DNA from 3 places in the Rossellomorea sp. RS05 genome. Region 3 is predicted to be linked to each of the others. Evidence: predicted binding sites of a transcription regulator. Region 3 holds the regulator's gene; each other region holds the start of a gene.
What was found. Region 3 encodes LexA, which represses DNA repair genes until DNA is damaged. Its sites were predicted from a motif close to CGAACATATGTTCG; they were not measured.

Region 1 (4,833 bases), on a different contig from region 3:
GGAGAATCGAAATGGGGATCCATCATTATTTTAAAAGTCTATCAGACCTCGAGACGCTCATCCGCTGTCCGGGTCGATTCAAATATCATCAGCATAATGTGGCCAGCCACTCCTTCAAGGTGACGAAGATTGCGCAATTTCTAGGAACCGTGGAAGAACAGGAGGGGCATGAGGTCGATTGGAAGTCCCTATATGAAAAGGCACTGAATCATGACTATGCAGAGCTTTTTACCGGAGATATCAAGACGCCTGTGAAATATGCCTCGAAGGAACTGAGGGAATTGTTCAGCCAGGTTGAGGATCAGATGGTCAAAAAATTCATCACGACAGAATTTCCCCCTCAATTCCACGATGTATACAGGAACCGTTTCAAGGAAGGAAAAGACGAGACGCTTGAAGGCAGGATCTTATCCGTAGCCGACAAAGTCGATCTTCTGTATGAATCATTTGGTGAGATCCAAAAAGGAAATCCGGAGCCGCTGTTCATGGAAATCTATCAGGAAGCCCTTTCGACGATCATTAAATTCAAGGAGCTTGCGAGTGTGAAATACTTCCTTGAGTACGTCTTGCCGGACATGCTTGCAGAGAAGTTCATCCCTCACAGTGAATTGAAGGAGAGGACGGAGCGGATTCTATCATCGGGGGCCTGATGCCTCTTTCCAGAACAGGGAATATCCGTTAAACTAGTTGATATTCCTTCTTTAAGGAGAGTTGACTGTGTCCAAGATCATTCTGGCAGCCTTCCTGCCCGGCCTCCTCGTCGTATTCTTTTCGAGGGTCACCTACAATCGATATATCGGACTTGCCTTGACCGTGGCGTTGATCGCCGCTTCCGTTTCCAAAGGATATACGGACTCCATCCTGCTGATCGTCATCGACGCAGCGAGTTTGACAGTGGGTTTTTGGTATAGCGGACGGATGAAGGGTAAAGGGCAAAAAAGTGAATAACCGGGCATTCCCAATAGGGAGTGCTCTTTTTTTCTTCCATGAAGTTATACACAGGTTGTATGCGGTTTCTCTAGAAGAGTGCACAAGAATTTTGACGAATTGTGGGTAAGGGGGCGTCTTTTCCACAATGGTATAGTGGTTATCAACAGACATACCCACAGGGTGTGTGTAAAAGTAGTCGAATGCTGTCGATTGACACCGTGGAGTTTGTCGAACCTGCGATTGTCCACAGGTCGTATCCTACTGAGGGATAAAAACGAACTTTTGTTCGCTTATTGATGGTTAAATTCCGATTGATTGTGGTAAAATGGGAAGAGACGAATGGACAGTGCAAGGGATGGGTATAGACAAGCATAGAACATACTGTTCCTTACCTATAGGAGGTTTCACGGTGAAAGATCAATTCGAGCTAAAGTCTAAATACAAACCTGAAGGGGACCAGCCCCTGGCAATCAAGAAGCTGGTAGAGGGCATCAAGGAAGGCAAACGCCACCAGACGCTCCTCGGGGCGACGGGGACGGGAAAGACGTTCACCGTTTCCAATGTCATCAAGGAAGTGGAGAAGCCCACTCTTATCATTGCCCACAACAAAACGCTGGCCGGACAGCTCTACAGCGAGTTCAAGGAATTCTTTCCCGACAATGCCGTAGAGTACTTCGTAAGTTACTACGATTACTACCAGCCGGAGGCATATGTCCCTCAGACCGATACGTTCATCGAGAAGGATGCGAGCATCAATGATGAGATCGATAAGCTTCGCCACTCTGCCACCTCCGCACTGTTTGAACGGAAGGATGTCATTATCATCGCAAGTGTATCCTGTATCTACGGGTTGGGTAATCCGGAAGAATACAGGGAGCTTGTCCTGTCCCTGAGAGTCGGGATGGAAATTGAACGTAATCAGCTTTTGAGAAAGCTTGTGGATATACAATATGAACGAAATGATATCGACTTTCAGCGCGGAACATTCAGGGTCCGCGGTGACGTGGTGGAAATCTTCCCGGCATCACGGGATGAACACTGCATGAGGGTCGAGTTTTTCGGTGATGAAATCGACCGGATCCGTGAAGTCGATGCCCTTACGGGTGAAATCATGGGCGACCGCGATCATGTCGCGATCTTCCCGGCTTCCCACTTCGTTACCCGTGAAGAGAAGATGAAGGTGGCCATTGAAAACATCGAGAAGGAGCTTGAAGAACAGCTCAAAATCATGAGGGAGGACGATAAGCTCCTCGAGGCCCAGCGTCTGGAGCAGCGGACCCGCTATGATCTAGAAATGATGAGGGAGATGGGCTTCTGTTCGGGAATCGAGAACTACTCCCGTCATCTTACGCTGAGACCACCGGGCTCTACCCCTTACACCCTTATGGATTATTTCCCTGAAGACTTCCTCATCGTCATCGATGAGTCCCATGTGACGCTTCCACAGGTGCGCGGGATGTTCAACGGGGACCAGGCGCGGAAGAAAGTGCTCGTGGATCATGGATTCCGCCTGCCGTCCGCCATGGACAACCGTCCGTTGAAGTTCGATGAGTTCGAAGGGAAGACGAATCAGCTTTTATATGTGTCGGCGACGCCGGGTCCATATGAGCTTGAGCACAGTCCGGAAATGGTCGAACAGATCATCCGCCCGACCGGTCTTCTCGACCCGATTATTGAAGTCCGGCCCATCGAAGGGCAGATCGATGACCTTATCGGGGAGATCAATGAGCGCGTGGAGAAGGACGAACGTGTCCTTGTCACCACCCTCACCAAGAAGATGTCCGAGGACCTCAGTGCTTATCTGAAGGAGATCGGCATCAAGGTCCAATATCTGCATTCCGAAATCAAGACCCTGGAGCGGATCGAGATCATCCGTGACCTCCGCCTCGGAAAATATGATGTCCTCATCGGCATCAACCTCCTCAGGGAGGGGCTGGACATACCGGAAGTGTCCTTGGTGACCATACTCGACGCTGATAAAGAAGGCTTCCTCCGTTCTGAACGATCTTTGATCCAAACCATCGGACGTGCGGCCCGTAACAGCGAAGGGAAGGTCATCATGTACGCAGATAAGATGACCGATTCCATGGAGAAGGCGATCAGCGAGACGAAGCGTCGCCGGGAAATCCAGGAAGAATACAACGAGAAGCACGGCGTTACCCCGACGACGATCCAGAAGGAGATCCGGGATGCCATCAAGGCCACTCGCGAAGTGGAGGAAACAGAGGAGATGGATGGAGGTCGCACGAATGTATCGAAACTGTCCAAACCGGAGAGACAAAAACTTATTGCCAGCCTAGAAGGGGAAATGAAAGAAGCGGCCAAAGCCCTCGATTTCGAACGGGCAGCACAGCTTCGCGATACCATTCTCGAGCTGAAAGCGGAAGGATGAACGACTTATGGCGCAGGAAAATATTATCGTACAAGGAGCTCGCGCTCATAACCTTAAAAATATAGATATCACCATCCCGAGGGATAAGCTGGTCGTACTGACCGGCCTTTCGGGTTCAGGGAAATCATCCCTTGCCTTCGACACGATCTACGCAGAAGGTCAAAGGCGTTACGTGGAGTCCCTGTCTGCCTATGCAAGGCAATTCCTCGGACAAATGGATAAGCCAGATGTGGACGCCATCGAAGGGTTGTCACCGGCAATTTCCATCGATCAGAAGACGACCAGCCGGAATCCACGTTCCACGGTAGGGACCGTAACCGAGATCTATGATTATCTCCGTCTGCTATTTGCACGGGTAGGGAAGCCGATCTGTCCGAATCATGGAATCGAAATCACGTCTCAGACGATCGAACAGATGGTGGACCGCATCCTTGAGTATCCGGACCGCACGAAGCTTCAGGTGCTTGCGCCCGTTGTATCGGGCCGGAAGGGAACTCATGCGAAGACCCTTGAGGATATCAAGAAGCAGGGATATGTGAGGGTGAGGATCGATGGAGAGGTGGAAGACCTCGGCGAAGAAATCACCCTTGAGAAAAATAAAAAGCACACCATTGAAGTCATCATTGACCGCGTCGTGGTAAAAGAAGGCGTGGCTGCACGACTATCGGACTCCCTTGAATCAGCACTGCGCCTAGCCGGCGGTCAGGTGATCATCGATGTGATCGGGGAAGAGGAGCTTCTGTTCAGTGAGCATCATGCATGCCCGTACTGTGGTTTCTCCATCTCTGAGCTCGAACCGAGGATGTTCTCTTTCAATAGTCCGTTCGGTGCATGTCCGACATGTGACGGTCTTGGAACGAAACTCGAAGTCGATAAAGAGCTTGTGATCCCGAACTGGGATAAGACCCTTGATGAGCATGCCATCGCCCCGTGGGAACCGACAAGCTCACAGTATTATCCATCCTTGTTGAAGGCGGTTTGTGATCATTACGGGATCCCTATGGATGTGCCGGTGAAGAACCTGCCGAAGCATGATATGGACAAAATCCTTCACGGAAGCGGTAAAGACGAAATCTATTTCCGCTATGAGAATGATTTCGGTCAAGTCAGAGAGAATTACCTCCGATTTGAAGGCGTCATGGCGAACGTGGAGAGACGCTACCGTGAGACTAGCTCCGATTACGTTAGGGAGCAGATGGAGAAATACATGGCTACCCAAAACTGTCCGAGCTGCGATGGACACAGGCTGAAGGAAGAGTCCCTCGCCGTGAAGGTCGATTCCCTCCATATCGGACAGGTAACAGCCTTCTCCATCCAGGAAGCAGATCAATTCTTTGATGCCCTGGAACTTTCGGACAAAGATATGCAGATCGCCAGGCTGATCCTGCGGGAAATCCGTGAACGCCTCGGTTTCCTTGTGAACGTAGGACTTGATTATCTGACCCTCAGTCGTGCCGCAGGTACACTGTCGGGCGGTGAAGCACAAAGGATCCGGCTTGCGACCCAGATCG
Region 2 (4,833 bases), 190 kb from region 3:
TAGAAAATAGAAATGAAGGTGTCAACATGCAACTCGTTTTAGCCGCACTCCAGTGGATGGCATTCATGATCGCAGGATCCATTGCCGCTCCCATTGCGATTGCCGACCTATTCCAACTTTCTCCTGTCGAGACGGCTGGATTCATCCAGAGAACCATTTTCGTATTAGGTGCCGCAAGTCTGATTCAGGCGCTCATCGGGCATAAACTGCCGATCAATGAAGGACCTGCCGGTTTATGGTGGGGTGTGTTCACCATTTATGCAGGATTTGCCGGTACGTTGTACGATTCACACAGTCAAGTGTTGGGCGTACTTCAAGGGGGGATGATTGTAAGCGGAGTCATCTTCATTATCCTGTCCTTAACAGGTTTATTGAAAAAATTGACCACTCTATTCACCCCTACGATCACATTTATTTACCTTATGCTTCTGATCCTTCAGCTGAGTGGTTCGTTCATCAAGGGTATGTTCGGCATCCAACATGAGGGGCAGCCGTTCAACTGGCTCGTGCTTCTCGGCAGCGCCCTTACGATCCTCATCGCTCTCTTCCTGCAGGGGCATAAGGTTCAATGGCTCCAGCGATATTCGATCATCTTCGCCTTGATTGGCGGTTGGATCATCTTTGGGCTTTTAGGACTGACCAAGACCACGTCGGTTTCTAGTAGCTGGTTTTCCCTTCCGGAGGTGTTTGCTTTCGGAAAACCCGTCTTTGATTCGGGGATCATTGTGACGGCCATCTTTATCACCTTCCTGTTGACGACGAACATGATCGCTTCGATCCGGGTCATGGAAGAAGTGATGAAAAAAAGCGGGAAGGAGGTCCCGGTCCGCTACACGCAAAGTGGTATTGCTGCGGGTATCAACCAGCTTCTTGGTGGAGGTTTCTCCGCAATCGGCTCCGTCCCGATTTCAGGAGCTGCAGGATTTGTTGCTTCTACCAGACTTTTCTCTACGCTACCGTTCATACTCGGAAGCATCATCATCGTCGTCGCAAGCTTCGTACCGAAAGTGATGAATGTATTTGCCAGCCTCCCGGCACCAGTCGGGTACGCAGTCACCACCGTCATCTTCATCAAGATGGTCGGACTCGCCCTGGACGAATATAGAAAGGTAAAAGAGGTGGAGCGTGTCCACTTTACAGCCGGAATCGCGTTGATCATCGGTGTAGGCGCCATGGGGGTATCGGCCAGTGCCTTTGAAGGCCTTCCAGTCATCGCTGCGTCGATCCTGAATAACGGTCTTATTCTTGGCACGATCGTAGCAATCATAACCGAACAGATCCTAATGAAAAAAAGCACTTAATTGTTGAATCCAAAAGGAATCGGAGATTAGGGTGGAGAATTAAGGGAATAGTGATGTCTAAAGGAGGTTATCAACCATGGAGAATCCAAGTAGAGAAGAAATCGGTCGCATCTTGAAACGGTCGAAGCGGATAGCGGTCATCGGACTGAGTGATAATCCCGCCAGGACCTCCTATACCGTCTCCCAGGCGATGCAGGCCAGCGGTTATGAAATCATCCCTGTCAATCCAACAATCGAGTCCGCTCTCGGGGTGCAGGCTGTCAGCAGTTTAAAAGACATCGAGGGTTCTGTCGATATCGTCAATGTCTTCAGACGTTCTGAATTCCTACCTGAAATTGCCCGCGAATTTGATGCGATCGATTCGCCAGTATTCTGGTCCCAGCTAGGTGTTGTGAATGAAGAGGCCTATTCCTTCCTCAAAGAAAAAGGGTATACGGTCATCATGGATCGTTGTATCAAAGTGGAACATGCCCTAACAAGATAGGATTTACAGGCAAGCGGCGAATGATGCCGCTTGTTTTTTCTGTGACATTTCTGCAGAAAAATGTTATCCGGGATTATGTAAATTCAGGGATTTTCATTTGCGAAATTTAAATATAACGCTAAAATAAAGCATAGTGGTTCACCATTTTGCGGGTGAACGAACATGCGTTCTTATGGTATAGTAGTACATAGACAAGTAAGTGAAAGTGTTGAAAGGGGAATGTTCGTGGCCAGTCAGAAAAAGACCATGGATTACAATGATGATGCCATTCAAGTATTGGAAGGCCTCGAAGCCGTAAGAAAACGGCCGGGGATGTACATCGGGTCCACCGATACAAGGGGACTTCATCATCTGGTTTATGAAATCGTCGATAATTCGGTGGATGAGGCGTTAGCCGGTTTCGGTAACGAAATCATCGTCACCATACATAAAGATAATAGCATCTCCGTGCAGGATAAAGGTCGCGGGATGCCAACGGGAATGCACCGTTCCGGAAAACCGACTCCGGAAGTCATCCTGACTGTCCTCCATGCCGGAGGGAAATTCGGACAGGGCGGATACAAAACGAGCGGGGGACTTCACGGCGTCGGTGCATCCGTCGTCAATGCCCTTTCAGAGTGGCTGACCGTCACGATTGAAAGAGATGGGACGAAATATCAACAAACGTTCATCAACGGTGGGAAGCCTGAGACAACGCTCGAGAAGATCGGGACGACCAAAAAGACGGGTACTAAGATACACTTCAAACCCGATCCGCTCATCTTCAGCACAACCACCTATAATTACGACACCCTTTGTGAGCGTCTTAGGGAATCAGCTTTCCTTCTTAAAGGGTTTAAAATCGAGATTATTGATGAGCGACATGATCAAAGAGATGTATTCCTTTACGAAAGCGGGATACAGGCGTTCGTGGAGTACTTGAATGAAGAGAAGGACAACCTTCATAAAGTTGCCTTCTTCGAGGGAGAGAATCACACCATCGAAGTTGAATTTGCCTTCCAATTCAACGATGGATTCTCAGAAAACATCCTTTCATTTGTCAACAATGTCCGCACCAAGGACGGCGGAACACATGAAGCGGGAGCCAAGACGGCCATGACGAGGGTTTTCAATGAATACGCACGGAAAGCAGGCATCCTGAAAGAACGCGATAAAAATCTTGAAGGAACCGATATCAGGGAAGGACTGTCAAGTATCGTTTCGGTACGTATACCGGAAGAACTCCTTCAGTTCGAAGGCCAGACAAAAGGGAAGTTAGGAACAAGTGAAGCACGCTCCGCAGTAGATGCTGTTGTCTCCGAGCACCTGCTATATTTCCTTGAAGAAAATCCAGACACCAGCTCATTGCTGATCAAGAAAGCCATCAAAGCGGCACAGGCGCGTGAAGCTGCCCGTAAGGCAAGGGAAGAAGCAAGGAATGGTAAAAAGCGTAAGCGGTCCGAAACTGTACTATCCGGTAAATTGACACCGGCACAATCAAGGAATCCCGAGCGAAATGAACTTTATCTTGTGGAGGGTGATTCCGCAGGCGGATCAGCGAAACAAGGTCGGGACAGGAAATTCCAGGCGATCCTTCCCCTAAGAGGAAAAGTAATCAATACGGAAAAAGCCAAGCTTGCGGATATTTTCAAGAACGAAGAGATCAACACGATCATTCATGCAATCGGTGGAGGAGTGGGGCCTGAGTTCAATGTCGATGATATCAACTACGATAAGATCGTAATCATGACTGACGCCGATACAGACGGTGCCCATATACAGGTTCTCTTATTGACGTTCTTCTATCGCTATATGAAGCCTCTTGTAGAAGCAGGAAAGGTGTATATAGCCCTTCCACCCCTCTATAAAGTGAGCAAAGGCGCCGGAAAGAAGGAAAAGATCGAATATGCATGGACAGACGAAGAGCTGAAGGGTGCAGTCGCCAAAATCGGAAAAGGGTATATGATCCAGCGCTACAAAGGACTGGGTGAGATGAATGCCGATCAGCTGTGGGAAACGACAATGGATCCCGAAACCAGGGCTCTTATCCGCGTGAAGATCGATGATGCAGCCAGAGCGGAACGCCGTGTCACCACTCTGATGGGTGATAAGGTCGAGCCACGTAGGAAGTGGATCGAAAGCAATGTAGCCTTCGGTCTTGAAGAAGAAGGTAGCATCCTTGAAAATGAGAACATCATGGTCGCAGAGGAGGGGCAATAATGACATCAGTGGAACGCTATCAAGATCTGCCTCTTGAAGAGGTCATCGGAGACCGCTTCGGTCGTTACAGTAAATACATCATTCAGGAACGTGCCCTTCCCGATGCACGGGACGGTTTGAAACCGGTACAGCGTAGGATCCTTTATGCAATGTATGTGGATGGCAACACACAGGAAAAAGGGTTCAGAAAATCGGCCAAAACGGTCGGTAATGTCATCGGTAACTACCATCCCCACGGAGATACATCAGTCTATGATGCCATGGTGAGGATGAGCCAGGAATGGAAGGTCCGGAAGTATCTTGTTGAAATGCATGGGAATAACGGGAGCATCGATGGCGATCCTCCCGCTGCCATGCGTTACACAGAAGCGAGGCTTTCCGCCATTTCCATGGAACTTTTAAGGGACATCGACAAAAAGACCGTCGATTTCATACCGAACTTCGATGACACGTCCGAAGAGCCTACCGTCCTTCCTTCACGATTCCCGAATCTTTTGGTAAATGGTTCAACAGGAATCTCGGCCGGGTATGCGACGGATATCCCTCCTCATCATCTCGGAGAAGTGATTGATGCGGCCATCATGAGGATGGATCGCCCTGACAGTACGGTGGAAGAATTGATGACCGTCCTGAAAGGGCCTGATTTCCCAACCGGAGGAATCATCCAAGGCATCGATGGGATCAGGAAAGCCTATGAAACAGGGAAAGGGAAAATTGTCGTTCGCGGAAAAGCGGAGATTGAAAGCATCCGTGGGAGCAAACAGCAGATCGTCATTACGGAAATCCCATACGAAATCAACAAAGCCAACCTCGTCAAGAAAATGGACGAATTCAGGGTCGACCGTAAAG
Region 3 (4,833 bases):
TCAAGTGAGAACGGGATATCGGGAAGGAAGAACGATGGCAAGGTCTGACGTATCGTCCCGAGATCTCCCACGGTCCTTAAGTCTGCCTTTGAAATCAAGGCAACGGCAGTAAGCACCACAATAGCCACTAGGGGGGCGGGGATGGATTTTACGAATCGGGGCAGCACATACACAACCACCAATGTCACCGCCACAAATACATAGGTCATCCCATTAATGTTGAAAAAGTGAGGCACTTGGGCTGAAAAAATCAGGATGGCCAAAGCATTCACGAATCCGATCATCACAGCGCGTGGGATGAATTTCATGAGCCTTGCGATTTTACATACACCGAACAAGAGTTGGATGACTCCTGTCAGGATAGTGGCTGCCAACAGATAGTTTAACCCATAATCTTTGACAAGAGGGACCATGACAAGGGCCATGGCACCGGTAGCAGCAGAAATCATGGCAGGTCTTCCGCCGACAAAGGAAATGATGACGGCAATACAAAAAGAAGCGTATAGCCCGACCATAGGATCGACACCCGCTATGATGGAAAAGGCAATGGCCTCAGGAATGAGCGCAAGGGCTACGACGATCCCGGAAAGGATGTCTCCCCTGACATTCGAAAACCATTGTTGTTTTATGGTATTCTTCATATTGTCACCTCAAAAAAATCATATATTTTAATTCAATAGAAAACAGTTTATCACCGATTTTCCCAAAAGTAAACCTTTTCGGGAAAAGTAATTACAAACAGGTGAAGGGGAAGGAGATAGGTATGATCATCGGATACTACAGACCGAGCAATGATGATCCTGAAGGACGGATCCAGGAGAAAAAACTACTGGAGAAAAAATGCACGGTTTTATACAAGGAGGAACATTCTTCACCGAAGAGGAGAGTGAACTTGGAAGCGCTGCTTGCAGAAGCAGGGCAGGGGGATACGGTCGTCGTGGCTTCTCTAATCGACTTCGCTGATTCCACCCGGCAGCTATTGGAACTTTTAAACGAGTTAGAAACGAAAGGGACACAGTTCATTTCCATATCTGAAGGGCTGTCGACCAGTCCTGGGAAGACGTACCGTTTTCAGGAGGTATTGGAGCATCTTATAAGCTTTCAAAGCGATGTGATCAGTGAAAGGACAAAAAAGGGCTTAGGAGAAGCTAAAGAGAAGGGAGTCAGTACGGGACGACCGCGCAAGCCTGATGAAAATGTAAAAAAGGCCATCGCCATGTATGAATCAAAAACGTACAGCCTGGCGGAAATAAAAGAAAAAACGGGCATCAGTAAGTCCACTTTATACCGCTATCTTGAAAGATAGAAGAAAAGGAGCTTCCGCCACATGTGACGGAAGCTCCTTTTTGCTTGTCATTTTAATGAACTTGACGGTAGACACCGACGACCTTGCCCAAAATGGATACATTGCGTAGGATGATCGGATCCATGGAGGAATTTTCAGGCTGGAGCCTCACGAAATCTCTTTCTTTGAAGAATCGTTTCACGGTCGCTTCATCTTCTTCCGTCATGGCGACTACGATCTCCCCATTGTTGGCGGTTTGCTGTTGCCTTACGATGACGAAATCCCCGTCGAGGATACCGGCTTCGATCATACTGTCACCCATGATTTCCAGCATGAAAGTATGCTCGTCAGCAGGAGCCATTCTTTCCGGGAGAGGAAAGTACTCTTCGACATTTTCAACCGCTGTGATCGGTTGACCGGCTGTGACTTTCCCGATGAGGGGAACATTCACAACATTATGGCGGGGGATCGAGTCTTCCACCAGGTCGAGGATCTCGATGGCTCTTGGCTTGGTCGGATCCCGGCGGATGAGGCCTTTGCTTTCGAGTCGGGCCAGATGGCCGTGGACAGTGGAGCTTGAGGCAAGTCCAACGGCTTCCCCGATCTCACGTACGGAAGGCGGATAGCCCTTTTCTTTTACGGAGCTTTTGATATATTCCAAGATATCCTGCTGCCGTTTGGATAGTTTTGTCATAGTCACGCACCTCAATCTATCGATCTTATGTTCCCATTATAACATGGGGATGGGAACGATACAAACATAAGTTCGAATTTTCGATTGACTCCAAACGGATGTTCGTATTATGATGGATACAACAAGCAGAACAAACATTCGTATGGAGGGGAACATTATGGCAGGAAAACTTTGGGCGAATTACTCATATATACTCGTATTTTTTGGTTTGGCACTTATGGCTTCAATCTATTTCATTCTTCAAATGGGAGGCGGAGTATCTTATCATAGTATCGAGGTGCAGGATGGTGATACGCTCTGGACCATAGCAGAGGAATACAGCAGCGACTCTTCCATGTCCACCGATGAATTTATCAAGTGGGTGGGAGAAAGGAATAATCTTTCCACTTATACAATTTCTGCAGGTGATTCACTAGTGCTTCCAGTCGAAAAGAAGCTCGGGATCAACGGGGATTATCAGTATGTCATGAACGAGGAATAGAGGGATTTTAAATGAATGCGATCATCTACTGTCGGGTGAGTACGAAGAAAGATACACAAGAAACATCACTCGAACGTCAGGAAGAAGAACTGTCCAAGCTTGCGCTGGAGTATGGGATGCAGGTGACATCGGTCATAAAGGATCAGGCAAGCGGTTATGATCTTGACCGGCCAGGCGTCCTCGAGATGCTGGACATAGTAAGGGATCAGTCGATCGATGCGGTGTTGATCCAGGATGAGACGAGGATTGGAAGGGGCAATGCGAAGATTGCCCTGATCCATTGCCTGTTGAAAGAAGAGGTCAAAATTATCAGTCAATCCCACAGCGGCGAGCTCCACCTATCGGACTCCGACTCCATGGTCATCAATATCGTAAGCATGGTGGAGGAATATCAGCGCAAGCTGCATAACCTGAAGATCAAAAGGGGGATGAAAAGGGCAGTTGCGAATGGGTTCCGTCCCCAGAAGAATCTGAAGAACAAAGGGAATATCGAAGGCAGGGAACGAAAGGAAGTCCCCGTCGAAGAAATCGTCAGGCTGCGCAAAAATGAGCTAACATTTGCAGAAATTGCCGCTACTTTGCGTGGGTTTGGCTACGACGTTTCGAAGGCAACCGTTCATCGGCGCTATAAAGAACATATGGACTCCATCGATCAAGCGTAACCCTTGTCATCACCCTTTATATTTAGTAACATGTCGTTATACGTTACCGAAATCAAAGGGGTTTTATAGATGCTTTCAAAAGAAAAAATGAACCGGATCAATGAATTGTCCAAAAAATCCAAGTCTACCGGGCTTTCAGCAGATGAAGCGAAGGAACAGACCAGGTTGAGGAAAGAATATCTTGAGACGTTCCGTCAATCCATGAAAGGGACCATAGAGAATACCAGAATCTTTGATCCTGATGGGAATGAAGTGACGCCCAAGAAGATACAAGATATTCAAAACAAAAAGAAACACTGATTGTAAGTCAATACTGGATCACGCTGCCTTTTAAGCGTGGTCCTTTTTGATTATGTCGAATGAATGAGGCAGTGGTGAATTCAGAATGGATATCGGTTTTAACAAAAAGAGAGACGTGGTATCATTCAAGATAGTTGTATAAACAGCCAAAGAAGATTAATATTAAGTAGAGATTGAAAAGGAAGGATGTCTGACATGTTTGATAAAACAGATCAATTAGCAATTAACACAATCCGAACGTTATCGATCGACGCGATCGAAAAGGCAAACTCCGGTCATCCGGGAATGCCGATGGGTGCAGCCCCTATGGCGTATGCCTTATGGACACGCTTCATGAACCATAACCCAAAAAATCCTCATTGGTTTAACCGTGACCGTTTTGTTCTCTCTGCAGGGCATGGGTCAATGCTTTTATACAGCTTGCTTCACCTTTCAGGCTACGATGTTTCCATGGACGACTTGAAGAATTTCCGTCAGTGGGGAAGTAAAACACCTGGACACCCTGAGTATAAACATACAGCAGGTGTAGAAGCTACAACAGGCCCGCTTGGACAAGGAATCGCGATGGCGGTTGGTATGGCTATGGCTGAGAGACATATGGCAGCTACTTATAACAAAGAGGGCCACGACATCATCGATCACTTTACATACTCCATCTGTGGAGACGGAGATTTGATGGAGGGCGTTTCAGCTGAAGCAGCTTCACTTGCTGCTCACTTGAAATTGGGCCGCTTGGTCGTTCTTTATGATTCAAATGATATTTCCCTTGATGGGGAACTTGACAAATCATTCTCTGAAAGCGTCAAAGGACGTTTCGAATCCTACGGCTGGCAATATGTCCGCGTGGAAGATGGAAATGATCTTGAGGAAATCTCTAAAGCCATTGAAGAAGCACAGGGTGATACAAACCGCCCTACCATGATCGAGGTCAAAACGGTCATCGGCTACGGTGCACCTAATAAATCTGGTAAGTCTGCTGTCCATGGTGCTCCACTAGGGGAAGACGAGATGAAACTCACCAAGGACTACTATAAATGGACGTTCGATCAAGACTTCCATGTTCCGGATGAAGTCTACGCCCGTTTTGAAGAGAAAATCCAACAGGCTGGAAGTGAGAAAGAGGAAGCATGGGCGAAGAAATTCGTGGCATATCAAGATGCTCTTCCAGAACTTTCAGCACAGCTTGAAACAGCCATCAGAGGCGAATTGGCTGAAGGATGGGATAAAGAAATCCCTGTTTACGAAGAGGGCAGTTCATTGGCAAGCCGTGCTTCTTCAGGAGACGTACTGAATGCCATCGCTAAAAACCTGCCGACGTTCATCGGTGGATCTGCTGACCTTGCGGGTTCAAACAAAACGAACATCAAGGGTGAAACAGACTTCTCTGCAGAATCGTATGATGGGCGCAACA

Region 1: uvrB (excinuclease ABC subunit UvrB) is a predicted target of LexA. The motif match lies at 1,206-1,219, and genes of this name have one in related genera.
Region 2: parE (DNA topoisomerase IV subunit B) is a predicted target of LexA. The motif match lies at 1,943-1,956, and genes of this name have one in related genera.

Annotation. Positions count from the first base shown of each region.
Region 1 covers NZ_JBDKWY010000005.1:52,858-57,690, forward strand. The annotation lists gene ABJ225_RS13900 (HD domain-containing protein) at 12-650, shown strand; gene ABJ225_RS13905 (CsbA family protein) at 718-948, shown strand; gene uvrB (excinuclease ABC subunit UvrB) at 1,340-3,322, shown strand; gene uvrA (excinuclease ABC subunit UvrA) at 3,330-4,833, shown strand, end outside.
Region 2 covers NZ_JBDKWY010000001.1:826,548-831,380, forward strand. The annotation lists gene ABJ225_RS04250 (purine/pyrimidine permease) at 27-1,301, shown strand; gene ABJ225_RS04255 (CoA-binding protein) at 1,378-1,785, shown strand; gene parE (DNA topoisomerase IV subunit B) at 2,011-3,984, shown strand; gene parC (DNA topoisomerase IV subunit A) at 3,984-4,833, shown strand, end outside.
Region 3 covers NZ_JBDKWY010000001.1:633,485-638,317, forward strand. The annotation lists gene ABJ225_RS03260 (SulP family inorganic anion transporter) at 1-641, opposite strand, end outside; gene ABJ225_RS03265 (recombinase family protein) at 764-1,306, shown strand; gene lexA (transcriptional repressor LexA) at 1,359-1,979, opposite strand; gene yneA (cell division suppressor protein YneA) at 2,137-2,460, shown strand; gene ABJ225_RS03280 (YneB family resolvase-like protein) at 2,472-3,122, shown strand; gene ABJ225_RS03285 (DUF896 domain-containing protein) at 3,192-3,422, shown strand; gene tkt (transketolase) at 3,618-4,833, shown strand, end outside.